Regions from separate parts of the Spirillospora sp. NPDC047279 genome, predicted to be linked through region 2. Evidence: riboswitches for the same ligand, from Rfam matches in the RefSeq annotation. Region 2 holds a riboswitch; each other region holds the start of a gene.
What was found. Region 2 has a riboswitch for cyclic di-AMP ahead of ABZ810_RS29390 (CHAP domain-containing protein). Riboswitches for the same ligand answer to the same signal wherever they lie in the genome.

Region 1 (7,648 bases), on a different contig from region 2:
TCCGGGCATGGGTGAAGCGGGGCCCGAACCGGGCGGTCATCCCGACCGGCTGCGGTGGAACGCCAAGTACGAGAGCGGAGCGGGTGCGTCGTTCACGGCGCATCCGCTCGCCGCGGCGGCGCTGTCGGCCGCGCCGGACGGCGCGGTGCTCGACCTGGCGTGCGGGCCGTCGGGGAGCACGTTGCTGGCGGCGTCGGCGGGACGGCGGGTGACCGCCGTGGACGTGTCGGACGTGGCGCTGGAGCTGCTCGGCCGGGAGGCGCGGCGGCGCGGCCTGGACGGGCTGATCACGCTGGTGCAGGCCGATCTCGGGACGTGGCGGCCGGAGGGCGGCTTCGCCGTGGTGCTCTGCACCGGATTCTGGGACCGCGACGTCTTCGGGCGGAACGTGGAGGCCGTCGCGGCAGGGGGCTCGCTCGGATGGGAGGCGTTCACCCTCGGCGCCCGCGAGGAGCGGCCCGGCCTGCCGCTGGAGTGGTGCCTGGGGGCCGATGAGCCCCGTTCGCTGCTGCCCGGGGATTTCACCGTTGTGCAGGAGAACGACCTGCCGAACGGCAAGCGGAGGCTTCTCGCCCGCAGGGCGTGATGTGAGACACACCGACCACGGGCGATGATCCCGCGGACCCCGTTTGGGACCCCCAAAGGCGCAGGTCACCCGTACCATTCTGAGGACGGCTGATAAGGCACGACCATAAATGCTTCGCCGAATTAGCACTAATTGATGTGCTAAGACTCTCTTTCAGGTCAGGCGAGAGGGTCCGAATGAGCACATCGGTCGAACGGGTGGTCAACACGACCCTCTACCGGCTCGGCGAGCCGGCGTGCCGGCGCGAGCTGGTCGCGCGGGTCCGCGGCGAGCTGCGGGAGACGGGATGCAGCGTCCTCCCCGACTTCATCAGCCCGGACGTGCGGGACACGCTGCGGCGGGAGTGCGCCGCCGTCGCCCCGCAGGCGCACTACGACGTCGAGACCGTGAACGTCTACAACCTCGACGTCGGGGCGGAGCTGCCCGAGGGGCATCCCGGGCGGGTGACGTTCGAGCGCGGAAATGCGTTCGTGGCCCGTGACCGCATTCCGGTCGACGCGGTTATTCAGCGGCTCTATTCGAGCAGGTTGTTCCAGGGTTTTGTGGCCGACTGTTTCGGCCTGCCGCAGGTGTTCGAGCTGGCGGACCCGTTGTCGGCCCTGTGCCTCAACGTGGTCCGGCCGGGGATGGAACACCCCTGGCATTTCGACATCAACGAGTTCACAATCAGCATGCTGACCCAGGAGCCGGAGACGGGCGGTGTGTTCGAGTACTGCCCCGGTATCCGGTCCGCCGGCGACGAGAACTTCGCGGAGGTCGCGAGGGTCCTGGCGGGGAACGGCGGGCCGCTGGTGCGGCGGCTCGAACTCCGGCCCGGGGACCTCCAGCTGTTCCAGGGACGGTATTCGCTGCACCGTGTGAGCGAGGTCGAGGGCACCGCGTCGCGGCACTCCGCGATCTTCGCCTACAGCGAGAGGCCCGGCGTCATCGGGAGCGTGGCGCGGACGAGGCAACTGTTCGGGCGCGTGCTCCCCGCGCATCTGGAGGCCGAGAACGTACGGGTCGACCAACTCTTGGATTAGGGGACCTGCGCCGTGCAAGTCGATACCACCGGGAAGATCTCACTCGACCACATCTACACGCAGCCCGATCCGCGCGCCTACTTCGGCACGTTGCGCGGACTCGGCTACATCATCCCCGAACTGGCGAAGCCGTTCTTCGCCGGGCTCATCGACGAATACCGGGACGCGCACCGGGTCAGGGTGCCGACCGTCCTCGACATCGGCTGCTCCTACGGCGTCAACGGCGCGCTGCTGCGCTGCGACGCCTCCATGGACGACCTCTACCAGCGGTACGCCGAGACCCAGCTCGGCACCGACGAGCTGCTGGACCGCGACCGGACCTGGGTGGGCGCGCGCGAACCGGCCCGCGGCCTGCGGTTCATCGGGCTCGACGCCTCGTCCGAGGCGCTGTCGTACGCCCTGCGGGCCGGATTCATCGACGGCGCGATGCACGCCGACCTCGAGGAACGCGACCCGACCCCGCACGAGCACGAACGCCTCGCCGGGGTGGACCTCGTCGTCTCCACGGGCTGCATCGGCTATGTCACCGAGCGGACCATCTCCCGCGTCGTCGCCGCTCATGGCGACCGTCTCCCCTGGATGGCACACTTCGTGCTGCGGATGTTCCCCTTCGATCCCGTCACCGAGTGCCTGGCCGCGGCCGGCTACGAGACCGTCCGCCACGAGGGCGTGTTCCGGCAGCGGCGCTTCGCCACGTCCGAGGAGCAGACGCTCGTCCTCGACCGGCTCTCCGACGTCGGGGTGGATCCTGGCGGCCTGGAGACCGACGGCTGGTTCTACGCAGAGCTCTTCACCTCGCGGCCGCACGGCCGCGACCTCCCCTGACCCTTTCCAGAACGAGGACCAGAGTTGACCAGCGACCACTCGCCCCGCACGTTCGAGAACGAAGACCATCTGCCCCGGGTGCCGCTGCCCTCGCTGGACGACAGCGGCGCGCGGTTCATCGAGTGGTGCGCACCGCTGCTCACGCCGGAGGAACTGGCGGAGACCGAGGCCGCGCTCGCCGCGTTCCTCCGCCCGGACGGGCCCGGCCGGGCGCTGCACGCCGCGCTCGAGGAGTACGACCGCAGCCCCGGCGTGCACAGCTGGCTCGACACGTTCTGGCCCTACCGCTACCTCGGCCGGCGCGACCGCATCGCGCTGAACGCCAACTTCTTCTTCCTGTTCCACGACACCGGGCAGGCCCAGGTCGAACGGGCCGCCGGGCTGATCATGGCCGCGCTCGGCTTCAAGGCGCGCCTCGACGACGAGCGCGTCCCGCCGATCGTCCAGCGCGGCCAGGCGCTCACGATGGAGCAGAACAAGTACCTCTTCTCCACCACGCGCCGGCCCGGGGCCGTGCAGGACACCGTCCGCGCCCCCTACTCCGACGAGGCGCCCGGCCCGTCCCCGGCGCGCCACATCGTCGTGTTCTATCGCGGCAACATGGTCCGGATGGACGTGCTCGGCCCGGACCGGCGCCCCCACACCCTCGACGAGCTGGCGGCCGGGCTGCGCACGGTGATGAAGGACGACGCCCGCGCGGAGCACCCGGCCGGCCACCTCACCACCAAGGCGCGGGCCGAGTGGGCGGCGAGCCGGGAGGCGCTGCTGGCCGCCGACCCGCACAACGCCGCCCGGCTGGACGAGGTCGAGACCGCGCTCTTCTGCGTGTGCCTGGAGGACTTCGCGCCCCGTGACACCCTCCAGGCCTGCGACCAGCTACTGCACGGCGACAGCGGCAACCGGTGGTTCGACAAGGCGGTGTCGCTGATCGTCTTCGCCGACGGCACGGCCGGGATCAACGTCGAGCACTGCGGCCTGGACGGCACCACGATCCTCGGCTTCGTCGACGACATGCTCGGCACGCCCGCCGAGGAGCACGAGCGGGAGGCGCGGGCGTTCTCCCAGGGCACGCCCGCCACGGCGCCGATCGAGTTCGTCCTCGACCGCGCGCTGCGCGCCGACGTGCGGGCGGCGGGCGAGGCGTTCGCCGAGTACGCCGCCGCCAACGCCACCACGACGGTGGGCTTCGACGACTTCGGGTCGAGCCGCGCCAAGGAGCTGCGCGTCTCGCCGGACGCGTTCGTGCAGATGGCCTACCAGCTCGCCCACAAACGCACCAAGGGATTCGTCGGCGCCACGTACGAATCCATCGCCACCCGCCACTTCCGGCGCGGGCGCACCGAGGCGATGCGCGTCGTGACGCCCGAGTCCGTCCGGTTCACCGAGGTGATGGACGACCCGGACGCCGGCACCGAGACCCGCCGCGCCGCCTTCCGCGCCGCCGCGGCCAAGCACGTCGAGCGCGCGAAGGCGGCGCAGGCGGGCCAGGTGCCCGAGCAGCACCTCTGGGAGCTCCAGCTGATCCAGAAGCGCCGCGGTGCGGAGCTGGGCGTCACCGAGCATCTGACGCTCTTCGACTCACCCGGCTGGACCACGATGCGGGACGACTACCTGAGCACCAGCTCCGCACCGTCCACCCACATCCGCTACTTCGGTTTCGGGTCGACCAGCGCGCAGTGCATCGGAGTCGGCTACGTGCTGCTGCCCGACCGCTTCAACCTCTACCTGAGCACCCCGGCGCCGGTCGCCGACGCGATGCACACGTTCGCCGACCGGCTCAGGGAGGCGGTGGCGGAGCTTCAGGAACTCCTGACCTGACCCAGCTTCCGGAGCTCGTCGGGCGAGATCCGGGAGACGTTGTGGTCGTGGTCGGTCGCCTCGTACTGGTGGATCGTCCAGTCCTTCCACGGACGCGGCGCCTTCACCTCGCCGGGCTCCCTGCCGTAGTGCGCGACCCACAGCGGGTAGTCACCGAGGCCCGCGCCGTTCTCCTGGGCGAACGACCAGGAGGTGTACAGGAACGGCTTGACGCCCGTCTGCCGGGTCACGTGCTCCAGCCACCGCTTGGCCCACGCGTTGACGTCGCCGGACGACCTGCCGTCGGTCACCTCCAGGTCCAGCGCGAGGATGTCGCCGGGCTGGAGGCCCTGGGCGCGCACGGCCGTCAGGAAGTATTCGGCCTCCTTCACCGGGTCGTTCTTCGGGTGCCCGAAGTGGTACGCGCCCCGGGCGACGCCGTTGTCGCGCATCTCCTTCCACTGGCCGGCGAACGTGCCGTCCTTGAAGTGCACCCCTTCGGTGGCCTTGGCGATGCCGAAGTCGAGGCCGTCGTCGCCCCAGTCGACGCCGCGGTCGTGGTTGGAGACGTCGATGCCGTGCGGCAGGTCCGAACCGGGTGCCGCCGCGGCGGCCGGCCCGGCCAGCGCGGCGACGATCGCGGCACCGGCCAGCGCCGGCGTGATCAGGCGGGAGAGGCGCATCAGGAGATCCCTTCCGTGCGGATGGACGCCGCGCGGGCGGCGGCGTCGCGGCGCTTCACGCGCGTGAGCAGGGCGATGACGGGGAGCAGCACCGAGGTGAACGCCCCGGAGAGCTCCACCTGAGCCCCGTCGAGGGGCGGCGGCTTCGCCGTCCCGGTGAGCGCGGTGGTGGACGTGGTGGCCGCGGCCTGCTGCTGAGCGGGCTGCTCCGGCTTCGGCACGACCTTCTCCGGGTAGCCGTAGCCGACGACCTGGTCCTGGTCGCGGACCTTGCGCTTGGCGTGGACGCCGTCGACGTTGCCCTCGATCGTGTGGATCTTCCCGCCCTCGACCTCGGTCACGATCCCGATGTGGTCGATGCCGCCGATCGAGCCGCCGCCCGACCAGTCGTAGAAGACGAAGGCGCCGGGCTGGGGCTTGTCGCCCCAGGCGCCCTGATTCTTGAACCAGGCGGCGTGCGAGGGGGTGTAGGCGAACGTGCCGGTCTTGGCCTGGACTCCCGCCTGGGTCGCGCCCCAGGCGAGGAACATGTCGCACCAGGCGGCGTTCGAGAAGGAGTAGGAATCGTCGACGTTCTTCTCGTACCAGTCGCCGAACTTCGAGTACCCGTTGCCTGATTCGGTATATCCGAGCTCGGCTTCGAGCACCTTGATCATCTGTTGGATGCCAGGATCCATGAGGGGAATGCACCTCTCCTTGTGCCGCCTACCGGGTTAGCTGACGGGTTCGGGCCAAGGAGGCAGGTCCTACCGCTGCGAACAGCGGATTCACCCCAGAAACGTGGTTCCCCGGCTCTCGTTGCGAGACTCGGCGGTCGGCCGGCGATCGGCCGATGAAGCGCACATTAATCAGGTTAAAGAGCAGTTATCAAACGGGTAAAGCAAATAAATTATGCGTAAGCGAACGGCCGATGAGGCCATTCCTTCGATGGCGTCGGCGCCTGGCCTTATTCGGCGCACCGCCAGCATCAACCGATCGGTTGACCCGGGGATGCGGCGATCACGCGATCCGGGCGCGGACGCGGGCGGCGAGCGTGGGGCGTAAGGAGGTGACCACCATGCAGCACACGGACCTCGGCAGCGGTCTCGGTGAGGTCGCCCGTCGCCGCAGGAAGGCGCTGGGGCTCACCCAGGGCCGCCTCGCGGAGCTGACCGGCCTGAGCCAGCCCGCGATCTCGCGTTTCGAGGCGGCGGGACCGCTGCCGCCGATCCCGGCCCTGGAGCGCATCGGCGAGGTCCTCGGCCTGCGCCTGATCCTCACGTTCGAGCCCCGCACGCCGAATGATCGAGGAGAACGCGAGAGGCGTCCACATTAGGGTCGGTTCACGGTCGTTTTCCGATCGACGACGTCGTCCCCGGCGACCCACTGGCCGCAGCCCGGCGGGTCACCGTGCTGACCCTGACCTCCCCGGCGGCGCTGGCGGCCACCGGCCCGGCCGGATACGTCTCGGACGCCTACGTCTACACCGGCTCGGACGGCACGGTGGCGCCGCCGTGCGTCACGACGGTCCACCAACGACTACCCGTACAAGAGCGACTCGTGGAACCAGGCCGACCCGTGGTTGTTCTACAAGCGCGGATGCGTGTCGTGGGCGGCCTGGCGGGTGCGCCGGCGGCTCGGCGTGGACTTCACCAACTCCTACCGCGGCGTGCACTGGGGCAACGCCAACAACTGGGACAACGCGGCGCGGTCCGCCGGGGTGCGGGTCGACGCGACGCCCAAGGTGGGCGCGGTCGCGCAGTGGAACGCCGGCACGTACGGTCACGTGGCGTACGTGGCGCGGGTCAACAGTGACGGCACCGTGCCGCTGGAGGAGTACGACAAGGGCGGCACGCACGTGTACGGCACCCGCACCGTCACCAAGGGCAGCGTCGAGAACTACATCCACTTCTGACCGGGAACGGCGAGGCCGCCCTCCCGTGATGCGGGAAGGGCGGCCTCGTCCCTTTGCGTGCGGGCTCTGCCGGGGTCTTCAGGCCCCCGCGGCGAACGTCTCGGGGTCGGGGCCGAACCGCGTGCCGTTGTCGAGCTCGCCGATCGCCCGCATGTCGGCGGCGTCCAGCTCGAAGCCGAACACGTCGATGTTCTCCTCGATGCGGGACGGGGTCACCGACTTGGGGATCACGATGTTGCCGAGCTGGAGGTGCCAGCGCAGCACGACCTGGGCGGCGGTCCTGCCGTGCTTGCCGGCGATCGGCTTCAGCGCCGGGTCGTCGAGCAGGCCCTTGCCCTGGCCGAGCGGGCTCCAGTCCTCGGTGGCGATGCCGTGCTCGTCGTGGAACGCGCGCAGGCCGTTCTGCGCCAGGTAGGGGTGCAGCTCGATCTGGTTGACCGCGGGCACGACGCCGGTCTCGCCGATCAGGCGGGTCAGCGTCTCGACGGTGAAGTTGGAGACGCCGATCGCCCTGGCCCGGCCGTCGGCGTAGATCTTCTCCATGGCCTGCCAGGTCTCCACGTACTTGCCCACGCCCGGCATCGGCCAGTGCATGAGGTAGAGGTCGACGTGGTCGAGGCCGAGCCGGTCGAGCCCGGCGTCGAACGCGCGGAGCGTGGCGTCGTGGCCCTGGTCGCTGTTCCAGAGCTTGGTGGTGACGAAGAGCTCCTCGCGCGGCAGCCCGGCCGCGGCGATCGCGCGGCCGACGCCCGCCTCGTTGTCGTAGATCCGCGCGGTGTCGATGCTCCGGTATCCGGCCTGGAGCGCGGTGGTCACCGCGGTCTGCGCCTCGTCGTCGGGT
Region 2 (7,648 bases):
TCGCCGCCGCCCGCGCCGAGCTGGAACGCTCCGCGAGCATCTCCGAGAGCGAGGCGGCCGAACGCAAGATCGCCGCGCTGCGGGACGAGCTGTCGGCCGCCCGCTCCGCCCGTTCGGCCGAGCTCGACAAGCTCCGCGGCGAGCTGCGCGACAGCAAGGCCGAGGTCGCCGAGCTGCGCCGCAAGCTGCACGAGGCGCGGTCCAGGGCCAAGGCCGCCGAAGACCGCGCCGGCGCCGTGGAGGCCCGCACCGAGCGCGAGCTGGCGACGGCGCGCGACACCACCGCCGCCGCCGAGAAGGAGGTGCGCAAGCTGCGCGCCCGCACCGCCCAGGCCGAGGCCACCGCCGAGCATGCCCGCCGGGCCGCCCGCGAGGGCCGCAACGTCGAGGACATCCGCCTGCGGATGTTGCTCGACACGCTGGTGGACGCCGCGCAGGGCGTCCGGCGCGAGCTGGCCCTCCCCACCACGATCGACCGGCCCGCGGACGCGGTCGCCGGGGCCGAGCCCGACAAGCTGGCGCACCGCAACCTGCCCGGCCGCGCCCTCTCCGACGACGACCCCCAGCTGCTCGACCGCCTGCTCACGCTGCCGCAGGTGCACCTGATCATCGACGGCTACAACGTCACCAAGACCGGCTACGGCGAGCTGCCGCTGGCCGACCAGCGCAGCCGGCTGCTGTCCGGGCTCGGCGGCCTGGCCGCGCAGACCCGCGCCGAGGTCACCTGCGTGTTCGACGGGGCCGACCTGGACGCCCCGGTCCTGATCGCCGCGCCGCGCGGCGTCCGGGTGATGTTCAGCCAGCCGGGCCAGACCGCCGACGAGCTGATCGGCGAGCTGGTCCGCGTCGAGCCCACCGGCCGGGCCGTGGTGGTCGTCTCCTCCGACCGCGAGGTCGCCGACGCCGCCCGCCGCTCCGGCGCCCGCCCCGCGGTGTCCGCCCTCCTCCTCCGCCGCCTCTCCCGCTCCTCCTGACCCCGCTCCCGCCGCCTTCCTGGCTCCGCCCTCCTCGCGCTCCCTTCCTCGCGCCGCCCTCCTGGCGCCGCCTTCCTCACGCCGCCCTCCTCACGCCGCCCTCCTCGCGCCGCCCTCCTGGCGCCGCCCTCCTCACGCCGCCCTCCTCGCCCTGGTCTGCTCGCCCTGGTCTGCTCGCGCTGGCCTGCTCGCCCTGGTCTGCTCGCCCTGGTCTGCTCGCGCTGGTCTTGACCGTCTTGCGCGGCTGCCCGAGTTCGCCCGCCGCCGGCGCTGACCATGCGGTTTCTGGGCTCTGACCAGGGAGCACGTCGTTCTGTCACACCTGGGTCGTACTGTCCGTCACGAAGGCAGCACGACCCGATGTGCACGACCCGATGTGTCAGACCCCGAGTGTGAGGAGGACGGCATGCTGATCGAGTGCGAGGGGTGCCAGGTGCGCGGCACCGGATGCGGCGACTGTGTGGTGACCACCCTGCTGGCGGCGCCGACGGAGGGTGTGGTCGATCTCGACGTGGGCGAACGGCGGGCCCTGCAGGTGCTGGCCGATCTCGACATGGTCCCGCCGCTGCGGCTGACCCCGGGCGAGCGCGCATCGTGACCGGCGAGCGCACACCGTGAGTTCGGGACGCGGATCGTGATCTGATCGTCACGGAATGGGGTAAAAGCTGGGCGAGCTTGATGAATACTGACGATTCGGTTGTGACTGGTGTGCCCCCTCGCTAATGTCAGCCGCTGATATAGGCGGACGAGAGGGGCATATCCGACCGTGGCCAGTGATCGCAGCTCCCGGCGGCTGATGGCGACAGCCTGCCTCGCCGCGACGACCACCATGGTGTTGCCCATGGCGTCGGCGCACGCTGAGCCCAAGCCCACCGCGGCCCAGGTCCAGAAGAAGCTCAACAAGCTCAACGAGCAGGTTGAGGATCTGGTCGAGAAGTACAACCAGGTCGGCGAGGATCTCAAGATCGCCAAGAAGAAGCTCCAGGCCAAGCAGCGTGCCGCCAAGGACGAGGAACTCGCGTTCGAGACCCTCCGCGGCAAGATCGCTCAGATGGCCGCCACCGCCTACAAGAACGGCGAGACCGGCGACGTCGCGGGCTTCATCGGCAGCGATGACCCGCAGGCCGTTCTCGACCAGTCGGCGGTCTTCACGCACCTGTCCCGCAACCGCAACTCCGAGGTGACCCAGTTCCTGACCGCCGCACAGCGGGTGCAGCGGGAGAAGGCCCAGGCCCAGCGCGCCTACGACGACGCCGCGGGCAAGGCCAAGGAGCTCAAGGACCAGAAGGCCAAGGTCGAGAAGTCGATCGCGGCCCAAAAGCGGGCGCTCGCCAAGTTCGGCATCAAGACCCAGAAGTCCGGCGGCGGCGCCATCGGCGGCACCTACAACGGCCCCGCCAGCGGCTCGGCCCGCACGGCGCTCGACTTCGCCTACAGCAAGCTCGGCACGCCGTACCAGTACGGCGGCACCGGCCCCCGCTACGACTGCTCCGGCCTGACCATGCGGGCCTGGGAGGCCGCCGGGGTCAGCATCACCCGGACGACCAACTCGCAGTGGGCCGCCACCAAGCGCGTCGCCAAGAGCGACCTGCAGCCCGGCGACCTGGTCTTCTTCCGCAGCCTGGGCCACGTCGGCCTGTACGTGGGCAACGGCCAGATGATCCACTCGCCGAGCACCGGCAAGAGCGTCCAGGTCGTCAGCATCACCTCCGGCTACTACCTGTCGAACTACTACGGCGCCGGACGGCCGTGACGCTCGACACTTCGCGCCCCTAGCCCGGGCGCACCAGAGAACGGACCAGGTCTGACCTGGTCCGTTCTTTACTTTGCGACCGATTTGCTTTCGGTTGACCCTTTGATACTTTGTGGCGACCCGCGGCGCTCACCAGGCGTCGCGTCCCCCCGCTCGACACCGTCCAGGTGCCGAGGCCGGTGCGACGCCCTCCACGCGCCGCACCCGACCGGCCGGCTCAGCCGTACCGTGCGCACGCTCAGGCGTGCATGGCGCCGAACGAGCGCGTCACGACGGCTTTCCATCGAGTCCGGGCCGACGGCGGTTCCCCTGTCTTGGGGCCGCCCCATCACACAACATCAGCGCCGCGCTTTCGCACGCGGGACACAGGGTCCCGCGCACGGGCCCCATCGCGCCCCAGGATCGCCGCGGCAGCGCCGAGTCCGCCATCGCGCGGAGCCGGGGACCCACTCTCGCGGCCCGTCCCTCTTCGACGGGCCCCGAACGGGGTGAATCGGCGCGCCCTCCTTCGATCCCCTCGAACCGGGCGCACCGTAGGGCAACTTCCACGCCCGAACCCGTCAGCTAACCCGGTAGGCGTCTGGAAGAAGGAGACTCCCCTGTCCAGCAACGCTGTCATGTCCCGTCGCGTCCGCTTCGGCGGTCTCGTGGTCGCCACCGCGGTGGCCACCCCCCTTCTCGCGACGGGACCCGCCCCCTCCGCCGAGGCGGCCACCAAGGCCGTTCCGGTGGCCAAGGTCGTCAAGCAGGCCAAGCACAAGACCTGGGCCGAGCGCCAGAAGCTCGCCCAGAAGGCCCTGAAGTACGCGTTCAAGAAGAAGGGCAAGCCGTACCGCTACGGCGCGGCCGGTCCTCACGCCTTCGACTGCTCCGGTCTCGTGCAGTGGTCGTACCGCAAGGCCGGGGTCAAGCTGCCCCGCGTCACCACCGCCCAGTACCGCGCGGTCAAGAACAAGGTGTCCTGGAAGAAGCTCGCCCCCGGCGATCTGGTCTTCTTCAACGGCAAGGGCCACGTGGGCATCGTGTCCAAGCGCAAGGGCAACAAGATCTGGATGATCCACGCCCCCAACAGCCGCAGCCACGTGAAGGTCGTCAAGCTCGACAGCTACCGCAAGAAGACCTTCTCCGGCGCGGTCCGTCCCTACTGAGCCACGTCTTCTACCGAGCCACATCCCTCCCTCACCGGGCGCGGCCGTTCCCTCCCCCCGTGAACGGCCGCGCCCGATCCCCTCAGAAATCTTGAACGGCCGTTTCGGACGGCCACCGCCGAGTCCGCGCACGCGCGGAGCCGGGGACCCACCATGCCTCCGCCCCGACCAGGGGCCCGGCTGAGCAGTCCCTTGGGGTGAATCGGCCTGCGCGCAGGCCGTAGGGCAGCTTCCACGCCCGAACCCGTCAGCTAACCCGGTAGGCGGCATGGAAGCCAAGGAGATCCCCTCGTGCCAGGCAAGCACCGCAAGCCCAGCCCACTCAAGATCACCCTGCGTACCACCGGCGGCCTCGTCGCGGGCGCCGCCGTCATCGGGACGGCGACCGTCACCGCGCAGGCCGCGGTCGGCGCCGCGCCCGCCGGGTCGGCCGCCGCCAAAGCCCCGGCCGCCGCCGCGGCCGTCCAGCCGGGCGCCCCCAAGAAGAAGTCCCACGACGTACCCGAGAAGCTCTCCGGCGACGCGGGCCGGGCGAGCACCGCGCCGTCCGCCGCCGGAGCGTCCAAGGCGCCGGTGAAGACCGAGCCGAAGAAGCCGACCGCCGACGACGCGATCAAGCTCGCCAAGTCCCAGGTGGGCATCTCCGAGGACGAGAACGGCGAGACCAAGTTCAACGAGTGGTACATGGGCACCGACCGCGCCAAGGAGACGCTCGAACGCGACGGCGGCGACCTGGAGGGCTACAGCGACGCCCAGTGGTGCGACATGTTCGTGTCCTGGATCGGCGAGGAGCTCGGGTTCGGCCACGGCATGGGCAGCGACGCCTGGACGGTCGAGCACGCCAAGTGGTTCGAGGAGCAGGACCGCTGGGGCACCGAGCCCAGGCCCGGGGCCATCGTCTTCTTCGACTGGGGCGGTTCCAAGGACATCGACGACATCGTGCACGTCGGCATGGTGGTCAAGGACAACGGCGACGGCACCGTGCAGACCGTCGAGGGCAACACCTCGAACGCCGTCAAGATCCGCGAACGGCCGGCCGGCCAGATCGTCGGCTACGGCTACCCCGACTACGCGAAGTGACCCCGGCGTGACCTGGGCGCGGGCATCCCGGCCCGGTCAATAGGATCGCCGCATGGAACAGGAGCGGCCCGTCGAGAGGCCGGACGAGAGACCCGATGAGCCCGGTGGCGTGTCACGCCGCCGGGCCGTCGCGTTGATCGGCCTCGGCACCGCCGCCTGCGTCGCCGCCGCCGGTGCCGCCCTGGCCGGCGCGGGCGGTGACGACCCGCCTCCGGCGACCGCCGCGGCCGCCACGCCGTCGGAGCCGCCGGACGCCGGCGCGGTCGAGGCCGTCCTGGCCAACCGCGCGGCGGCCGTGCGGGAGCATGATCGGGTCCGGTTCCTCGCCACGGTCGCCTCGGCGCCCGCCGCGTACCAGGAGGCCCAGGCGGCGGTCTACGACAACCTGGCCAGGCTGCCGCTCGGCTCGTGGCGCGAACGCTTCGAGGCGATCGAGCCCGCGACCGCGTCCGGCGCCCCCGCGGTCCGGGTGAGCCTGCGGTACCGGCTGCACGGGTTCGACCGCGGCGAGGTCGCGCGCACCCGCTACCTCACGTTCGCGCGACGGTCCGGCACCTGGGTGATCGTCGGCGACGCCGCCGCCCGCGGCCTGCGCGACGACGTGGAGATGTGGGACGGCGGGCCGCTGACCGTCCGGCGCGGGCGCGGCGGCCTGGTCATCGGCGACGCCCGCGGTCTCGACGAGATCGCGCGGCGGCTGGACGCGGCCGTGCCGGTCGTCACCGGCGTGGTCGGCACCGGCTGGGCCCGGCGCGCGGTCGTGCTCGTCCCCTCCGACCCGGCCCAGGCGTCGGCGCTGGCCGGCGACGACCGGGAGCTCAAGGAGATCGCCGCCCTGGCCGCGGTGGCCCCCGCGGCCGGCGGCGGCCGTGGCGAGGACCGCGTGATCGTCTCGCCCGGCACGTTCGGGCGGCTGAACGACCTCGGCAAGAGCGTCGTGCTCACCCACGAGGTGACCCATGTCGCCACCGGCGGAGCCCAGGACGGCCGGACGCCCGTCTGGCTCATCGAGGGCTTCGCCGACTACGTCGGCTACCGCAAGGCCAAGGTGAGCGTACGGTCGGCCGCCCGCGAGCTGCGCCGCGAGGTCACCGGCGGCCGGACGCCCGCCCGCCTGCCCGCCGCGGACGCCTTCTCCGGCACCGCCCCGCGGCTCTCCCAGGCCTACCAGGAGGCGTGGCTCGCCTGCCGCATGATCGCCGACCGGTACGGTGAACCGGCGCTCGTACGGCTCTACCGGGCCGCCGCGCGCGGCGGCGAGGAGGCCGCCCTGCGCGAGGTGCTGGGCGTCACCCCGCCCCGGTTCACCGCCATGTGGCGCGACTACCTGCACGAGGAGCTGCGTTGACCCACCCCGCCCAGCCTCAGCCGGAGAAGTCACCGGCTGAGCCCGCAGCCCAGCCCGCAGACCACGCCGCAGACCACGCCGCCAAGCCTGAAGAACCACCGGCCGAGCGCACCGAGTCACCGGCCACGCCGACAGACCGCGTCGCCGAACCTGAAGACCAACCGACCAAGGCCATGGACCGCCCCACCGAGCCCGCCGAGACACCAGCCCAAGCCGCAGACCACGCCACCGAACCTGAAGAACCACCGGTTGCGGCAGGGGAACACCCGACCAAGGCGGTCAACCACGCCGCCAAGCCTGAAGAACCACCGGCCGAGCGCGCCGAGTCACCGGCCACGCCGACTGATCGCGTCGCCGAGCCTGAAGAACGACCGACCGAGGCCGTGGACCGCCCCACCGAGCCCGCCGAGACACCAACCCAGGCCGCAGACCACGCCACCGAACCTGAAGAACCACCGGTTGCGGCAGGGGAACACCCGGCCGAGGCGGTGGACCATGCCGCTGAGGTCGCTGATCGTCATGTTGAGACCGGCGACAGGTCGGGCGAGGCCGGTGAGACGTCCGGTGGGAGGGGTGAGGCGTCGGGTGGGGGCGGCGGGGTGTTGGGTGGGGTGGCGGGGATGCGGCGGGCTCGGGTGGCTGCTGCTGTCAGCGCCGGGGTGTTGTTCGGGGCGGTCGGGGTGATCTTGGGGTTGACCACGCCGTGGGAGCCGCTGCCGGGGAAGGTCCCTGGTGGCTCGGTGGCGCCCGATCCGGCGCTGGACTTCACGGCCGCGGAGATCGCGCGGTCCCGGGCGTTCGACGACGCGCTCACGCCTCCCGCCTACGCGGGCCTGGTGACCGGGCTGGCGGTCGTCCTGATCCTGGGCCTGACGCCGCTGGGCTCGCGGCTGATCGGCTGGGCCACCGCGCGGGTGCCTCGCCGCCCGCTGCGGGTGATCGCGGCGGCCCTGCTGCTGACCACGGTGGTACGGGTCGCGGGGCTGCCGTTCGACATCTGGGGCGAGTCGATCCTGCGCCGGTACGGGCTGTCGACCCAGACCTGGGGGTCGTGGCTGGTCGACCAGGCCAAGTCGCTCGGCGTCACCTGGGTGATCTGGTCGCTCGTGCTGGTCCTACTCTTCGCGCTGCTGCGGCGTTTCCCGCGCTACTGGTGGACGGGCGCCGCCGCGGGTGCGTTCGCCCTGGTCATCGGCGTCTCGTTCATCTACCCCATCGTCGTCGAGCCGGTCTTCAACACGTTCCGCTCGCTGCCGGCGGGGCAGCTGCGCACCGACCTGCTGGCGATGGCCGAACGCGACGGGGTGCCGGTCGAGGACGTGCTCGTCGCCGACGCCTCGCGGCG
Region 3 (7,648 bases), on a different contig from region 2:
GCCCGCCACAGACGTCTTCGCGTGGGGCGCCACCCTGCTGTTCGCGGTGAACGGCACGGCCCCCTTCGGGGACGGCTCGCAGTCGGAGGTGATGCAGCGCATCGTCTACGACGAGCCCGACCTGTCCGCGCTGCCCGAGTCGCTCCGCGAGGTGGTCGCCGACGCTCTGGCCAAGGAGCCGTCCGGCAGGCCCGCCGCGCGCGACGTCCTCGACCGGCTGCTCGGCGCCGGCGGCTCCCTGGCCGAACGGCTGCCGGAGAGCCTGATCGCCGAGGGCCGCGCCCTGGCCGACGGGTCGGCCCCCGTGGCCGGCATCGCGCCGGCCGGTGCGCCTCCCGTGCCCGCCATCGCGGTCCGGCCGCCCATCTCCGTTCCGCCGTCCGTGCGCAACGAGCTGAGCGAGCTGGAGCCGACCAGGCCCGAACGCAGCCCGGCGATGCCGCCGCAGGCGGCGTCCGCGCCGATGCCCGCGCCGGTGCGCGCCGAGCCGACCCGCGTGGAGTCGACCGACCAGGCCACCGAGGCGATGCCCGCGATCGACCCGGACCTTCCCGCGCCCGGCGACCCCCTGGCCCGGCCCCTGCACCTCATCCCGGGCATGGACACCGGCGCGCAGCAGATCCGCGACGAGCAGCGGTACCGGCCGGAGGAGGAGGCGCCGCAGCACCACACCGCCGTGCTGGCGGCCCCCACGCCCTCCCGCAAGCCGCGGATGCCGCAGTTCCGCCGTCCCGGCAACCACGTCCTCGGCGTCGCGGCCTCGCTGACCATCGGCGTCCTCGTCGGCATCGCGATCATCGCGCTGGTGTTGTGGCCCCAGCTGAAGGGCGGCTCCGACGACGACCCGCCGCAGACCGGCCCGGCCAACGAGGACCGTCCCGTCTCGACGATCCCGGAGACGTTCGCCGGCACCTGGAAGGGCACCGCGGTCAACGCCAGGAGCGCGGCCTCGTTCCCCATCGAGGTCACCTTCAAGGCGGGCGACAAGACCGCGCAGGCCCGCTTCAACCGCAACTGCGTCGGCACCCTCGCGCTGACCAGCGGCACCACCCAGCGTCTCGAGATGTCCCTCCAGGTCGCCAAGCCGTGCACGAGCGGCAACGTGCGGGTGGTCCGCCAGCAGGACGGCACCCTGCAATACGCGTGGATGCACCAGCCCGGCGCCACCCCCGGCTACCAGGGAAAACTCAGCAAGAGCTGAGCGGCCGACTCGCACCGTTTGCCCGTTCTCGCTGCAGATTTCGGGAGGAATCCAATAAGGTACCGCTCTGTCGGTTCACCTGATCATGGTCGCCGCGCCCGAGACCCCCGGCGTGGCCGCGACTGAAGGAGTCCTCCCCGTGCGGGCTGTCCCCCGAAGGCTGCTGATCACCGGCACCGCCGCGGCGTGTGTCGCCGGTGCGGCCGCGTTCCCCGTCCTGGCCGGCGGCTCCGACCCCGCACTGGTCCAGGTGACGGCCGCCGAAGGCACGCCGATCCCGGGCAAGTACATCGTCACCCTCAAGGACGGCGCCTCCACCGCGTCCGCCGTGCGGAACGCGAGGGCCGCCGCGGCGGAGCGGTTCGACGGCGTCCTCAACGGCTTCGCCGCCAGGCTCGACGCCGGCCAGCTCGACCGGCTGCGCCGCGACCGCAACGTCGCCGCGATCGAGCACGACCAGCTCGTCTCGATCAGCGGAACGCAGCGCCTCGGGCTGCCCTGGGGTCTCGACCGCGTCGACGAGCGCGCGCTGCCGCTGAGCAGGTCGTACACCTACCGGGCGACCGGCCGCGGCGTGAACGCCTACGTCGTCGACACGGGCCTGGACGTGAAGCACCCGCAGTTCCAGGGGCGCGCGTCGATCGCATGGAAGGCGCCCGGCTTCTCCAGCGGCGCCGACTGCAACGGCCACGGCACCCATGTCGCCGGCACCATCGGCTCCCAGCGCTACGGCGTCGCCAAGCAGGTCAGGATCCGTGCGCTCCGCGTGCTGGGCTGCGACGGCACCGGCCCGATGTCGAACGTCGTCGCCGCGGTCAACTGGCTGCGCAAGAACGCGGCCAAGCCCGCCGTGGCCAACATCTCGATCGGCGGCCCCAAGTCGGCCGCCCTCAACACGGCTGTGGCCAATCTCTCCAAGTCCGGCGTCGTCGTCGCGGTGGCGGCCGGCAACGACGGCAAGAACGCCTGCAACACCTCGCCCGCCGGCGCCGCCGGCGCGGTGACCGTCGGCGCGAGCGACTCGCGCGACCGCAGGGCCGGCTTCTCCAACTGGGGCACGTGCGTCGACATCCACGCCCCGGGCGTCGGAGTGACCTCCACCTGGCCCGGAAAGGGCCGTGAGGTCCTCGACGGCACCTCGATGGCGAGCCCCCATGTGGCGGGCGTCGCGGCGCTCTACCTGACCACGCACCGCAGGGCGGGCTTCGCGGAGGTCGAGAAGTGGCTCAAGGCCAACGCCACGTCCGGCCGGCTGAAGGGTCTGCCCAGTGGCACGCCCAACAAGCTGCTCTACAAGGCCAAGCTGTGAAACCAGTCACATAGGATGGCCCGGTTTCCAGGCGGCGCCCCTGGTTCCGGGACTCGCTGGCGGCACACCCGCCCCAGGGGTTTAATCTTGGCGAAGTAACGAACGTTTCCTTGCAGTTCATTGGCATTCGGTCGGTGACTCGCCACGGCCCACCGGGCAGTCTGGCCGAACCTGCCGAGTCCCGCGCCATGCCGCGCGGGAACCGGGGACCCACATGCCGGAGCGTCACCGCGCTTCCGGCCGGGGTGAATTCGGGACCGCAACCAGCGGATCCGATAGGGCTGACTCCCGGCCCGAACCCGTCAGCTAACCCGGTAGGCGAATGAGGAGAGGAGAAGCGTGGAGACCCCCACCTCCACTCGCTGGCGTCGTGCCCGGCGCGCCGTCGTCGCCGTCGCCGGCCTCGTGCCGTTGGTGGCGAGCGCGACCGTCACCGGCCCGGCCGCCCAGGCCGACCCGGGTGACGCCGGGCGGGTCAGCAAGCTGAACGCCCAGATCGAGAGGCTCGACAAGGCGTACGGCGGCGACCTCGCGAGGTTGCGCGACTCGCAGCACGACGTCAAGCAGGCCCTGCAGCGCGCTCAGGACCTCAAGGAGGACCTGGCCCAGGCCCGCGGGCTGGTGGCCCAGATCGCGGCCTCGCAGTACATGACGGGCGGCACCGACCCCTCCGTGGCCGTGCTGGCGAACGACGACCCCTCCACGTACCTCAACAACGCGTCGCTGGTCAGCCATGTGGCCCAGAACCAGGCCGGCAAGGTCCAGCAGATCCAGCAGCTGGTCGCCCAGCAGGAGAAGGCCCGCGCCGAGGCGCAGAACAAGATCAAGCAGCTCGAGAAGCAGATCAAGGACCTGGTCAAGCAGAAGGCCCGGGTCAAGGTGCTGCTCAAGAAGTACAAGCCGGAGTCCCCGAGCGTCGGCATGGCCGGGGTCACGCCCCGCATGAAGAAGGTCCACGACGTCCTGGACACCGAGTTCGGCCCGTTCCCGACCATCGGGTGCGTACGTTCCGGCGGCGACCCGCAGGACCACGCCACCGGCCAGGCCTGCGACTTCATGGTCACCACCGGCGGCCAGATGGCGACGGGCAGCGCGCAGCAGCAGGGCGACCGCGCCGCCGCCTACGCGATCGCCAACGCCGACAGGCTGGGCGTCAAGTACGTGATCTGGCGGCAGCGCATCTACGACATGCGCAGCCCCGGCTGGTCGTCCATGAGCAACCGCGGCGGCGTGACCGCCAACCACTACGACCACGTCCACGTCTCGGTCTTCTAGGACCCGCCCGGCTGTCGTTGGGCCTGGCGGGCTCCACGACGGCCGTTGACGCGCGAACGCCCGGTCACCCTCGCGGGGTGGCCGGGCGTTCGCGGTCGTGGCTCAGTCGGCGTAGCTGGGCAGGGTCCGCTCGTGGGCCTCGCCCAGCTCGGCGAGCGGGATCGAGAAGAGCTCCTCCTCGCGGCTGGAGACCGTGAGGGCGTCGCCGCCGGTGACGCCGATCTGGGCGACCGGGACGCCGGCCTGCTCGCACAGGGCGGCCAGGCGGGCCTCGCCGCCGGGCCGGATCGCGACCACGGCGCGGGCGACGGACTCGCTGAACAGGGACACGAACGCGTCGCCGGGCAGCGTGATCTGGGCGCCCAGGCCGCCGCGCAGGCACGACTCGACGAGGGTCTGGGACAGCCCGCCGTCGGAGACGTCGTGCGAGGCGGTCAGCAGGCCCTCGCGGGCGGCGGTGACCAGGACGGAGGCCAGCGCGGCCTCGGCGGCCAGGTCGACCAGCGGCGGGAGGCCGCCCAGGTGGCCGTAGACCACGTGCGCCCATTCCGAGCCGCCGAACTCCTCGCGGGTCTCGCCGAGCAGGGCGATGGTCGCGCCCTCGGAGGTGAACGACATGTTGGCCCGGCGCCGGACGTCGTCGTGCACGCCCAGCACGCCGATGACCGGCGTCGGGTTGATCGGCGTGGTGCCGGTCTGGTTGTAGAACGAGACGTTGCCGCCGGTGACCGGGATGCCGAGGTACTGGCAGGCGTCGGCCAGGCCCTCGACCGCGCGGGCGAACTGCCACATGACCCCCGGGTCCTCCGGGGAGCCGAAGTTGAGGCAGTTGGTCACCGCCAGCGGGCGGGCGCCGGTGGAGGCCACGTTGCGGTAGGCCTCCGACAGCGCCAGCTGGGCGCCGGCGTACGGGTCGAGGCGGGTGTAGCGGCCGTTGCCGTCGAGGGACAGCGCGATGCCCAGGCCGCTCTCCTCGTCGATGCGGACCACTCCGGCGTCCTCGGGCATGGCCAGGACGGTGTTGCCGAGCACGTAGCGGTCGTACTGCGAGGTGACCCACGTCTTGCTGGCCAGGTTGGGCGAGCCGGTGAGCCACAGGACCGTGTTGCGCAGGTCGTCGGCGTTGGCCGGGCGGACCAGGCGGCCCGGGGTGTCGGCCTGGAGCGAGCCGAGGTCGGCGGGCGGCGCGTAGGGCCGCTCGTAGACCGGGCCCTCGTCGGCGGCGGTGCCCGGCGGGATGTCGACGATGGTCTCGCCGTTCCAGGTCATCACCAGGCGGCCGGTGTCGGTGACCGAACCGATGACGGTGGCCGGGATCTCCCAGCGGGCGCAGATCTCCATGAACCGGTCGACCTTGCCGGGCGACACGACCGCCATCATGCGCTCCTGCGACTCGCTCATGAGGATCTCCTCAGGGCGCAGCGTCGCGTCGCGCAGCGGAACCGAGTCGAGCTCGACGTGCATGCCGCCGGTGCCGGCCGCGGCCAGCTCGGTGGTCGCGCAGGAGACGCCCGCCGCGCCGAGGTCCTGGATGCCGACCACGAGGTCCTCGCGGAACAGCTCCAGGCAGCACTCGATCAGCAGCTTCTCCATGAACGGGTCGCCGACCTGCACCGAGGGCCGCTTGGCCTGTGACTCCTCGTCGAACGTCGCGGAGGCGAGGACCGAGGCGCCGCCGATGCCGTCCGGGCCGGTGCCGGCACCGAAAAGGATCACCCGGTTGCCCGGGCCGGGCGCGATCGCACGCTTGATCTCGTCGTGCTTGAGCACGCCCACGCAGAGCGCGTTGACCAGCGGGTTCTGCGCGTAGCAGGCGTCGAAGACGGTCTCGCCGCCGATGTTGGGCAGGCCGAGCGAGTTGCCGTAGCCGCCCACGCCCGCCACGACCCCGGGCAGCACGCGCTGGGTGTCGGCGGCGTCGGCCGGGCCGAACCGCAGCGAGTCCATCACCGCGACCGGCCGGGCGCCCATCGACATGATGTCGCGGACGATCCCGCCGACGCCCGTGGCCGCGCCCTGGTAGGGCTCCACGTACGACGGGTGGTTGTGCGACTCGACCTTGAAGGTGACCGCCCAGCCCTGGCCGACGTCGACCACGCCGGCGTTCTCGCCCATGCCGACCAGCAGCGCGTCGGTCTTGGGCGCCTTGTCGCCGAACTGGCGCAGGTGCACCTTGGAGCTCTTGTAGGAGCAGTGCTCGCTCCACATCACCGAGTAGATCGCCAGCTCGGCGGACGTGGGACGGCGCCCCAGGATCTGCCGGACCCGCTGGTACTCCTCGTCGTTCATCCCCAGCTCGGCGAACGGCTGGGGCCGGTCGGGGGTGACCCGGGCCGTGGCGACGGTGTCGGTCTCGTAGACGACCGGCGGGGTCATCGCGGACGGCGCGACCGGAACGACCGGCTGAGGGCCGGTGCCGGCGGGCACGACGGCCTGCGGGCCGGTACCCCTGGACACCGCCGGCTGCGGGCCGGTGCCGGAAGGCATGACCGGCTGCGGGCCCGTGCCCGTGGGCGTGACCGGCTGCGGGCCCGTGCCCGTGGGCGTGACCGGCTGCGGGCCCGTGCCCGTGGGCGTGACCGGCTGCGGACCGGTGCCCGTGGGAGTGACCGGCTGCGGGCCTGTGCCCGTGGGCGTGACCGGCTGCGGGCCGGTGCCGGTCGGCACCTCCTGGGAGATCGCCGGGCCGGTCGCGGCAGGCTCGGCGAGCGTGCGCGGCTCGGTGGGCACGGGCGGCTCGCCGAGCGTGGGCTGCACGCCCGCCACCGGCGGCTCGGCGAGCATGGGCTGCTCGGAGTTGGCCAGCCCGGTCAGCGCCGCGAGCGCCTCGTCACCGGACGTGGGGCCGGGCACGGCCGGAGCCGTGCCACGGGGGTCCTCGGCGGGCTCAGCGGCCTTCTCCGGCCCCTGAGCGCCCGCCGTGGCGGCCGGGGCGGGCGCGGGCCCGCCCGGCGCGTCGCTGCGGCTCTCCTCGGCGAAGGCGCGCGAGAACGTGGCGGCGGCCTCGTCGGTCGGCGCCACGGTGGGCGTCACCGCCGGGATCGGAATGCCCTCGGCCTGCCCGGCGGGCGGCCCGGCCGGCGGAGCGGGCGGGACGGCCGGGAGGGGGCCGGTGCCCGCCTTGGCCTCCGCCTCGGCCTCCTCGGCGACGGCCTCGTAGGCCTGGCCGACCGACGGGTCGACGGGCTGTAGCTCCGGGTCGTCCGCGTCCGACTTGAGGTCGGCCAGCCACTCCAGGCTCGGCTCGTCCTCGCGGGACCGCGCCCGCCCCGGGGCGCCAGGCGTGTTGGGCGGCTGCTCGCTCATTCGGTACTTCCCGTCCGCGTCCGCGGCGCCTCGCGGCGCCGCCTTCCCTCGTCACTCCGGTCGCTTCGCTCCCGGCGTTCCCCCGTCCGGGCGACGCCGTGCCGCTGCCCCTCACTCACGCGCTGACCAGCCTCTTGACGATCGAGGTGAAGAATCCGAGCCCGTCGGTGGACGGGCCGGTCAGGGACTCGACGGCGTGCTCGGGGTGGGGCATGAGGCCGACCACGTTGCCGGCCTCGTTGGCGATGCCGGCGATGTCACCGAGCGAGCCGTTGGGGTTGAGGTCGAGGTAGCGGGCCACGATCCGGCCGCTCTCCTCCAGCTCGGTGATGGTGGCCGGGTCGGCGGTGAAGCGGCCGTCGGCGTTCTTGATCGGGATGACCAGCTCCTGGCCCTCGCGGTATTCGGAGGTCCAGGAGGTGTCGGCGTTCTCCACGCGCAGGCGCTGGTCTCGGCAGACGAAGTGCAGGCCCGCGTTGGGCAGCAGCGCGCCGGGCAGCAGGTGCGACTCGCACAGCACCTGGAAGCCGTTGCAGATGCCCAGCACCGGCAGCCCG
Region 4 (7,648 bases), on a different contig from region 2:
GCTGGGCGCCCGCCGCGCCCAGGGCGCCCGTTCCCGGGAAGTCTCCCATCAGCAGGACCGCGGTCAATTCCACTCCGGATGCTCGTCGGGCCTCACGGAGGCGACGTCCCCGGCTGTCACCGCGGCTGAGCCCCCGATACACCATGACATTCCCATTTCGGGCGCGATGACAATAACCGTCCCACGCACCATGACTCAACCCTTTCTGTGGGACCGATCGGAATGCTGCATCGCCAACGTCAGACGCAGAAGGTTGCGAACCGGTTTCAGCGAATTCCCACCGCGGTTGACGATCACTTAGCGTGGCCGCCGCCCCGAAAAGGCCTCCCGGCACCGGCCGGATCAGGCCAACTTTTTGGGCCCAGGGGCCCTTGATCATCTCCCGCGTTCGTGCAGGGAGCGAGGTTACGAATGAGTGAACGGCCGACTTCGTGGCGGACCGTACCGGCCGGACCCATCACTCTTCGCGCACACCTCCCTCATATGTGGCTCGCGAGGCTAGCAATGCGACGTCTCACAGATATCTCCGGCGCAGGTCAGGGACCATAACCCGCACCAGGACGATTCTCATTGATTCTTAAATCAAGAAGGGCGCACCCCACCCGGCGGAATCCGCCCGACTTCCCGCCCCCGCCGGCCCCGGGCCAAGGGACCCACCCCGGACCCGGGCCCCTCATTCCCACGTTCCGTACCCAAGGGCCCCCACCCCTTGACGCCACGCCCAGCGAACCCACCCCAGAAACCCACCCCGCCCCCACACCACCAGCCCCGACACCCACCCCACCAACTCCCCACCCGAAGCCCCAAACCACCGCTCACCAGCCCGAACAACCACCCCCGTCCAACAAACCCGCCCCGTCACGGCACCAAACTGCACATCAGCTGAACGTCAGCTGCACACCGGCTGGATACAATCCGAAGACAAGGCCGGACAGGTCACCCGCCCCGCAAGGCCAACACGACGTAAGACCAACAGCCGTGCGCCGCTACGGGGGCGCGACGCGGGACAGAAGCAACGCGGAGCGAGCGCAGCAACAGCGGGCGCAAAACGGGCTCGCCACATGACGGGCGCGGCAACGCAGACCGGCCCGCGCAGCGCGGGGCCGGCGCGGCACAGTGCAAAGTCGGCGCGGCACAGGATGAACGCAGCGCAGAGCAACACCGACTGGCGTAACGCGGGCCGGGCCGGCCCTTGGCCGGCGCGACATGGGCCGGGCACCGCGCCCAGTGGGCGCCCCGCATCATCGAACGCGGCGCAAAGTCGACCTAGCGCAGGCCGTACACAGCGCAGAGCGGCGCAGGGCGGGGCGCAGCGCGGAGCGGCGCAGGGACAGGCGCAGCACAGAGCAGCGCAGGGGCAGGGGCAGCACGGAGCAGCGCAGGGGCAGGCGCAGCACGGGCCCGGCGCGATGTCCGGGCGCAGCACAGGGCGGCGCGGGGTCGGGCTCAGCACGGAGCAACGCAGTGCGGGGCCAGGCGCAGCGCGGAGCGGCACAGGGCCAGGTGCAGCGCAAGCCAGCGCAGGGTCGGGCGCAGTGCGGGGTGGGGGCGAGACCGTCGGGGGTGGCTCCGGGGCGGGCCAGGGCGGACGGCTCAAGTGGGTGTGGGGCGGGTGGGCTAGGAGATTCGGTTGGCGCCGGCGTAGTCGGAGCGTTCGGAGAGCTTGGAGATCTTGACGACGTCGCCGGTCTGGGGGGCGTGGACGTAGCGGCCGCCGCCCACGTAGATGCCCATGTGGTGGAGGCTGCCGCCGAAGTAGACCAGGTCGCCGGCGCGGAGGGAGCCCTTGTCGACCTTGCTGCCCAGCTGGAAGAGGTCGCCGGTGTAGTGCGGGAGGCCGGACTTGCCGACCTGGGCGTAGGCCCAGACGACGAGGCCCGAGCAGTCGAAGCTGTTGGGGCCCGCGGCGGCCCAGACGTAGGGGCTGCCGAGCTTGCCGAGGGCCTTGCGGGTCATCCTGGCGGGCAGGTCGGAGCCCTTGATGACGGCGGTGTAGCCGGACGTGGGGTCCTTGGTGCGGGTGGTCGTCAGCTTGTCGAGCTGCTTGGTGACCTCGTCCACCTTGGCCTTGGCGGCGGCCTTGGCCTTCTGGGCCCGGTCGGCGGCCTGGGTGGCGGCGGTGTTCTTGGTCTCGGCGTCGCGGCGGGCCTGGTTGGCCTGGTCGATGCGGGCCTGGAGGGCGTTGACGACCGACGCCTGGTTCTGGGCCAGGTAGGCGGAGTCGGAGAGGCCCTCGGTGGTGCCGTTGGTGGTGAACATCATGTCCGGGCCGCCGGTCATGTAGTTGTTCGCGGCCAGGCGGCCGAGCTGCTCGCGGGCGGGAGCGGCCTGGGCCTCGAGGGCTGCGGCCGTCCGGGTGGCCTCGCGGAGGGCGCGCTGGGCCTTGCCGAGTTCGACGCGGGACTTGTTGAACTGCTCGGTGAGCTTCTCGGCCTCGGTGTTGAGGGCGTTCAGGCGCTTGCGCAGCTCGCTCTCGGTGGGCTTGCCGGAGGGGCTGGGAGCCGCGAAGGGGGCGGCGACCAGGGCGGCGGGGGCGGCCTGCGCGGGGGCGATGACGGCGCCTGTCGCGACGACCGCGGCGGTGGCCGCGATGGACATGACGAAACGGCGACGCTGGGGGTCCGGTGACAAGCCGGTGTTCTCCTCTCCTCGTCCGCCTACCGGGTTAGCTGACGGGCTCGGGCCAGGAGTCGCCCTACCGCGCGAACGCGGATTCGCCCCAGGGGGTGTTGGTTCCCCGGTTCCCCTCGGCGGGGATTCGGCGGTCCGGCCACCGTCCCTGTCGGACGTCGAGCGGCCGGATCCGCAGGAGCGTACAAAGGGATGGCAAATTACGGCAAATGCGGCGACCAAAAGGGACATGCGACTGGATGCCGCCGGATGGCGAGAACGCCCTGGTCGCAAGGGTTTCAGACGATCTGGACGCCGCCCGCACGTTCGGAAGGGTTCGAGACCTTCGCCACATCGCAGGACGGCGGCGCGGGCACGTACCTGACCCCGGTTCCGCGGTTGGACGGGTGCCGGGCCGGCGCGGACGGGTGGTCGTGAGGCTGGTCACCGCACTGGAGGGGCGGCGGCCAGAGCTGTACACAAAGGGCCCATGAAGGAGTAATCGTGGCTGGTGTCGGCCGCGGAAGGCCGGGGCGGGTTTGCGCGCCAAGTAGAATTGGCTGGGCCGCACGTCTGCGGCGATTCCCAACCATCACCCAAGCGAGTTCGCATGCCCTTCTCCACGCGCGATGACCTGCGGAACGTCGCGATCGTCGCCCACGTCGACCACGGCAAGACCACGCTGGTCGACGCCATGCTCTGGCAGTCCGGCGCCTTCCGCGAGAACCAGGACGTCGATGACCGCGTCATGGACTCCAATGATCTGGAGCGTGAGAAGGGCATCACCATCCTCGCCAAGAACACGGCGGTCCGGCACAACGGGATGACGATCAACATCATCGACACCCCCGGCCACGCCGACTTCGGCGGCGAGGTCGAGCGCGGGCTGTCGATGGTGGACGGCGTCGTCCTCCTGGTGGACGCCAGCGAGGGCCCCCTCCCCCAGACCCGCTTCGTGCTGCGCAAGGCCCTGGAGGCCAGGCTGCCGGTGATCCTGGTGGTCAACAAGACCGACCGGCCCGACGCGCGCATCGACGAGGTCGTCGACGAGACGTACGAGCTCTTCATGGACCTCGACGCCGAAGAGGACCAGATCGAGTTCCCGATCGTCTTCGCCTCCGGCCGCGCCGGCCGCGCGTCGCTCAACAAGCCCGGCAACGGCGAGCAGCCCGACAGCGAGGACCTCGAGCCGCTGTTCGAGGTCATCAAGAACACGATCCCGGCGCCCTCGTTCGACCCGGACGCGCCGCTCCAGGCGCACGTCACCAACCTCGACGCGTCCAGCTACCTGGGCCGGATCGCGCTCTGCCGCATCTACGCGGGCACGATCAAGAAGGGCCAGCAGGTCGCCTGGTGCCGCCACGACGGCAGCATCGAGCGGGTCAAGATCACCGAGCTGTTGATGACGGACGCGCTGGAGCGCAAGCCCGCCGACGAGGCCGGCCCCGGCGACATCATCGCGATCTCCGGCATCCCGGAGATCATGATCGGTGACACCATCGCCGACCCCGACGACCCGCGCCCGCTGCCGCTGATCACGGTGGACGAGCCCGCCATCTCCATGACCATCGGCACCAACAACAGCCCGATGGCCGGCCGGGAGAAGGGCACCAAGGTCACCGCCCGCATGGTCAAGGACCGCCTCGCCCGCGAGCTGGTCGGCAACGTCTCCATCCGCGTGCTGCCGACCGAGCGTCCCGACACCTGGGAGGTCCAGGGCCGCGGCGAGCTGGCGCTGGCCATCCTGGTCGAGAACATGCGCCGCGAGGGGTACGAGCTGACCGTGGGCAAGCCGCAGGTGGTCGCCAAGGAGATCGACGGCAAGAAGCACGAGCCGGTCGAACGCCTGACGGTCGACATCCCCGAGGAGCACCTCGGCGCGGTCACCCAGCTCATGGCGGTCCGCAAGGGCCGCATGGAGCACATGACCAACCACGGCACCGGCTGGATCCGGATGGAGTTCCTGGTCCCGGCCCGCGGCCTGATCGGCTTCCGCACCGAGTTCATGACCGAGACGCGCGGCACCGGCATGGCGCACCACGTCTTCGAGTCGTACGAGCCGTGGTTCGGCGAGCTGCGCACGCGGCCGTCCGGCTCCCTGGTCGCCGACCGCACCGGCCCGGCGACCGCTTACGCGATCACCAACCTCCAGGAGCGCGGCACCTTCTTCGTGGGCCCGACCACCGAGGTGTACGAGGGCATGATCGTCGGCGAGAACTCGCGGTCCGACGACATGGACGTCAACATCACCAAGGAGAAGAAGCTCACCAACATGCGCTCGTCCACCGGCGACGAGCTCGAGCGCCTCACCCCGGCGAAGATCCTTTCGCTGGAGGAGGCCCTGGAGTTCTGCCGCGAGGACGAGTGCGTCGAGGTGACGCCGAAGGCCGTCCGGCTCCGCAAGGTCGTCCTGGACGCCAAGGAGCGCGAGCGCACCCGCGCCCGCGCCAAGCGCTCCGGCTGACCTCCCGCCCGGCGGGCGGCCGAACCGGCCCGAGCATTTGGCGTTATCGCATACCTTTAGGGCGCCGAGCCGGCAAGGCCTGCGTTACGGCGGACCGAACGTTGCGACCGACCGCGGCGGACCGAGCGTTAGCGGCCGACCGAACGCTAAGGGGAACGGGGGCCGTCCCACCCGGAGGGACGGCCCCCGTTTCCATGCCAGGAGCGGGCCGGGCACTGCCCGGACGAACACCGAAGGGCGGTCTCCTCTCATGCGAGGAGACCGCCCTTCGGTGCCTCGTGCGCCGGTCAGGTGAGCTGGACGGTGCCGGTCACGTCGGCGGCCAGGCGAAGCTGGTCGCCGTCGCGGAGCGGCGCCTCGACCCCGCGCGGGAGACGTTCACCGTTGACGAAGGTGCCGTTGGTCGAGCCCTCGTCCCGCACCCAGGCGGTGCCCGACTGGTCGAGCCAGACCGTCGAGTGCCGCCGGGACACGTTGTCGTACTGGGTGAACGACGCCGCCACCGGGGACTGGCCCGCGTCACGGCCCAGCACCAGGTGCTGGCCGATCGAGATCTTGAGCTCACCGGTCGGGAAGTGCACCCGCAGGCTCGGCGTGCCCGTTCCCGGGCCCTTGCCCGGCAGGGGCCGCAGGCACGACTCGCACTGCGAGGCGCTCGGGTTGCTCAGCACCGCCTCGCAGTAGGGGCACATGAACGCGGTGCCGTCCGGCGGCCGGGGCTGCCCCATCTGGTCGGGCGGGAGCAGGGTCTGCTCACGCCCGGGAGGCGGCGGCATCGACGGCCGCTGGTCGGACTGCTGCGGAGCGCCGGGGCCCCACCCGCCGCCCTGGGGCGGAGGCGGCGCGCCCCAGCCCGCGTCCTGCTGCTGAGGCCCGCCCTGGTGCTGCGGGCCCTGCTGCTGGCCGTACGGGTCGGGCGCCTGCTGCTGACCGTAGGGGTCCGGAGCCTGCTGCTGCTGACCGTAAGGGTCGGGGGCCTGCTGCTGACCGTACGGGTCCTGGCCCTGCTGCTGGCCGTAGGGCGCCTGCTGCTGACCGTAGGGGTCGGGCGCCTGCTGCTGGCCACCGCCACCACCGCCGTACGGATCCGGCGGGCCATGCTGCGGCGACTGCTGCATCGGCTGCTGTCCCCACGGGTCCTGCGGGGACTGCTGCTGCTGGTCGTGCTGCTGCTGCTGCGCGCCCCACGGGTCGTTCTGGGGCGACGGGGCCTGCTGCTGCGGTGGAGCCTGACCGTAGGGGTCGGGCATCTGGTACGGGTCCGGCATCTGCGGAGACTGCTGCTGCGGGGACTGCTGCTGCGGAGCCTGCTGGCCGTACGGGTCCGGGGCCTGCTGACCGTAGGGGTCGGGCGCCTGCTGCTGGCCGCCGCCACCGCCGTAGGGGTCCGGGGCCTGCTGCTGACCGTAGGGGTCCGGGGCCTGCTGCTGTTGACCGTAGGGGTCCGGGGCCTGCTGCTGGCCGTACGGGTCGGGCGCCTGCTGCTGGCCGTAGGGCGCCTGCTGGTAGGGCTGCTGGCCGTACTGACCCTGACCCTGGGGGCCGGGTGGCGGGGGCATCCGCGGCGGTTGCTGCTGCTCGTACCCGCCCTGGCGATGGCCGCCTCCGCCGCGGGCCAGGTTGGCCCCGCAGCTCATGCAGACCAGGTCACCGGGCTGGAATGGCTCGTCACAGACAGGACATTTCAAGGTCGCCATGACACATCCCCAGCGCGCACCCCGGCGCGGTCGAGCGTCGATGTGAGGTGATCCAGGTCACCTCTTCGCGGGATCCCGATGTAGTACACCCGCCTTCCCTCCGGCCCCTCGTCCACGGACACCTGCACTCGGGGTCCTGCGTCTTCCTCTGCCATTTCGCCGTCGGCGACCGCCGCGTACCGCTCCTGCCCCAGGGGGGACAGCGGCACGATCCGCTGGTTGGCCGACCCCCTCCAGAGTAGAGAGCCCCTCTCGGGGTGTCGCCCCCCGGGATTGAGCCGGTCGACGTACGGTCCCGTGATGACGGCATCGCACATGTCCAGGATCTCGCGCGCCTGCGGGTCACGCGAGAGCCGTGAGTAGACATATCCGCTGAAAACCAGAATGTCCAACGGAATCGTCTCACGTGCTCGGGCGTCCCGCCACGCGCGGATTCCCGTCACCAGCGCCGCCAGGGCGGCGGGCTGCTGGAACGGCTCTCCCCCCGAGATCGTCACGCCGTCCACCGGGCCGGGCAGCGAGGCCAGCCAGCCCAGTACCGCCTCGACCGGCACGGCCGCGGCGGGGTCCGCCTCCCAGGTGTCCCTGGACAGGCATCCCGAGCAGTGAAGGGTACAACCCTGCGTCCAGATCCCGGCCCGCGTCCCGGGGCCGAGTGTGGTCACCGGGTAGTGCGCCTTGGCGAGCAGCAGCTCAGCGCCCCGTCCGCCTCCGTCACGAGGCTCCGGCCGGTCACGTCCGCCCTCGCCGTGCGGGGGCGGACCGGTATCCGGGGGCCTCACAGAAGGTCCAGGCTGACGATGCTGCCCTCACGGTGGATGCCGGACACGGTGACCTTCTCGTCCGGCACGAGCTCGCGGTCGAAGAGCGCCCGGGC

Region 1: another riboswitch for cyclic di-AMP. It lies ahead of ABZ810_RS15075 (CHAP domain-containing protein); the one in region 2 lies ahead of ABZ810_RS29390 (CHAP domain-containing protein).
Region 3: another riboswitch for cyclic di-AMP. It lies ahead of ABZ810_RS01225 (hypothetical protein); the one in region 2 lies ahead of ABZ810_RS29390 (CHAP domain-containing protein).
Region 4: another riboswitch for cyclic di-AMP. It lies ahead of ABZ810_RS22565 (C40 family peptidase); the one in region 2 lies ahead of ABZ810_RS29390 (CHAP domain-containing protein).

The regions. Positions count from the first base shown of each region.
Region 1 covers NZ_JBEYUA010000005.1:310,254-317,901, forward strand. Annotated here, with positions in the region: gene ABZ810_RS15050 (class I SAM-dependent methyltransferase) at 8-586, shown strand; gene ABZ810_RS15055 (arpA protein) at 763-1,608, shown strand; gene ABZ810_RS15060 (class I SAM-dependent methyltransferase) at 1,621-2,433, shown strand; gene ABZ810_RS15065 (choline/carnitine O-acyltransferase) at 2,458-4,251, shown strand; gene ABZ810_RS15070 (glycoside hydrolase family 25 protein) at 4,233-4,913, opposite strand; gene ABZ810_RS15075 (CHAP domain-containing protein) at 4,913-5,590, opposite strand; cyclic di-AMP (ydaO/yuaA leader) riboswitch at 5,601-5,736, opposite strand; gene ABZ810_RS15080 (helix-turn-helix transcriptional regulator) at 5,971-6,228, shown strand; gene ABZ810_RS15085 (CHAP domain-containing protein) at 6,475-6,807, shown strand; gene ABZ810_RS15090 (aldo/keto reductase) at 6,886-7,648, opposite strand, start outside.
Region 2 covers NZ_JBEYUA010000012.1:174,192-181,839, reverse strand. Annotated here, with positions in the region: gene ABZ810_RS29410 (NYN domain-containing protein) at 1-974, shown strand, start outside; gene ABZ810_RS29405 (hypothetical protein) at 1,381-1,572, shown strand; gene ABZ810_RS29400 (NlpC/P60 family protein) at 1,741-2,727, shown strand; cyclic di-AMP (ydaO/yuaA leader) riboswitch at 3,132-3,321, shown strand; gene ABZ810_RS29395 (C40 family peptidase) at 3,345-3,875, shown strand; cyclic di-AMP (ydaO/yuaA leader) riboswitch at 3,982-4,156, shown strand; gene ABZ810_RS29390 (CHAP domain-containing protein) at 4,167-4,955, shown strand; gene ABZ810_RS29385 (hypothetical protein) at 5,008-6,303, shown strand; gene ABZ810_RS29380 (M48 family metallopeptidase) at 6,939-7,648, shown strand, end outside.
Region 3 covers NZ_JBEYUA010000001.1:239,930-247,577, reverse strand. Annotated here, with positions in the region: gene ABZ810_RS01235 (protein kinase) at 1-1,201, shown strand, start outside; gene ABZ810_RS01230 (S8 family peptidase) at 1,341-2,510, shown strand; cyclic di-AMP (ydaO/yuaA leader) riboswitch at 2,673-2,847, shown strand; gene ABZ810_RS01225 (hypothetical protein) at 2,850-3,785, shown strand; gene purL (phosphoribosylformylglycinamidine synthase subunit PurL) at 3,888-6,161, opposite strand; gene purQ (phosphoribosylformylglycinamidine synthase subunit PurQ) at 7,207-7,648, opposite strand, start outside.
Region 4 covers NZ_JBEYUA010000008.1:296,994-304,641, reverse strand. Annotated here, with positions in the region: gene ABZ810_RS22570 (hypothetical protein) at 1-73, opposite strand, end outside; gene ABZ810_RS22565 (C40 family peptidase) at 1,618-2,598, opposite strand; cyclic di-AMP (ydaO/yuaA leader) riboswitch at 2,639-2,774, opposite strand; gene typA (translational GTPase TypA) at 3,221-5,074, shown strand; gene ABZ810_RS22555 (FHA domain-containing protein) at 5,362-6,711, opposite strand; gene ABZ810_RS22550 (4Fe-4S single cluster domain-containing protein) at 6,759-7,436, opposite strand; gene ABZ810_RS22545 (AAA family ATPase) at 7,550-7,648, opposite strand, start outside.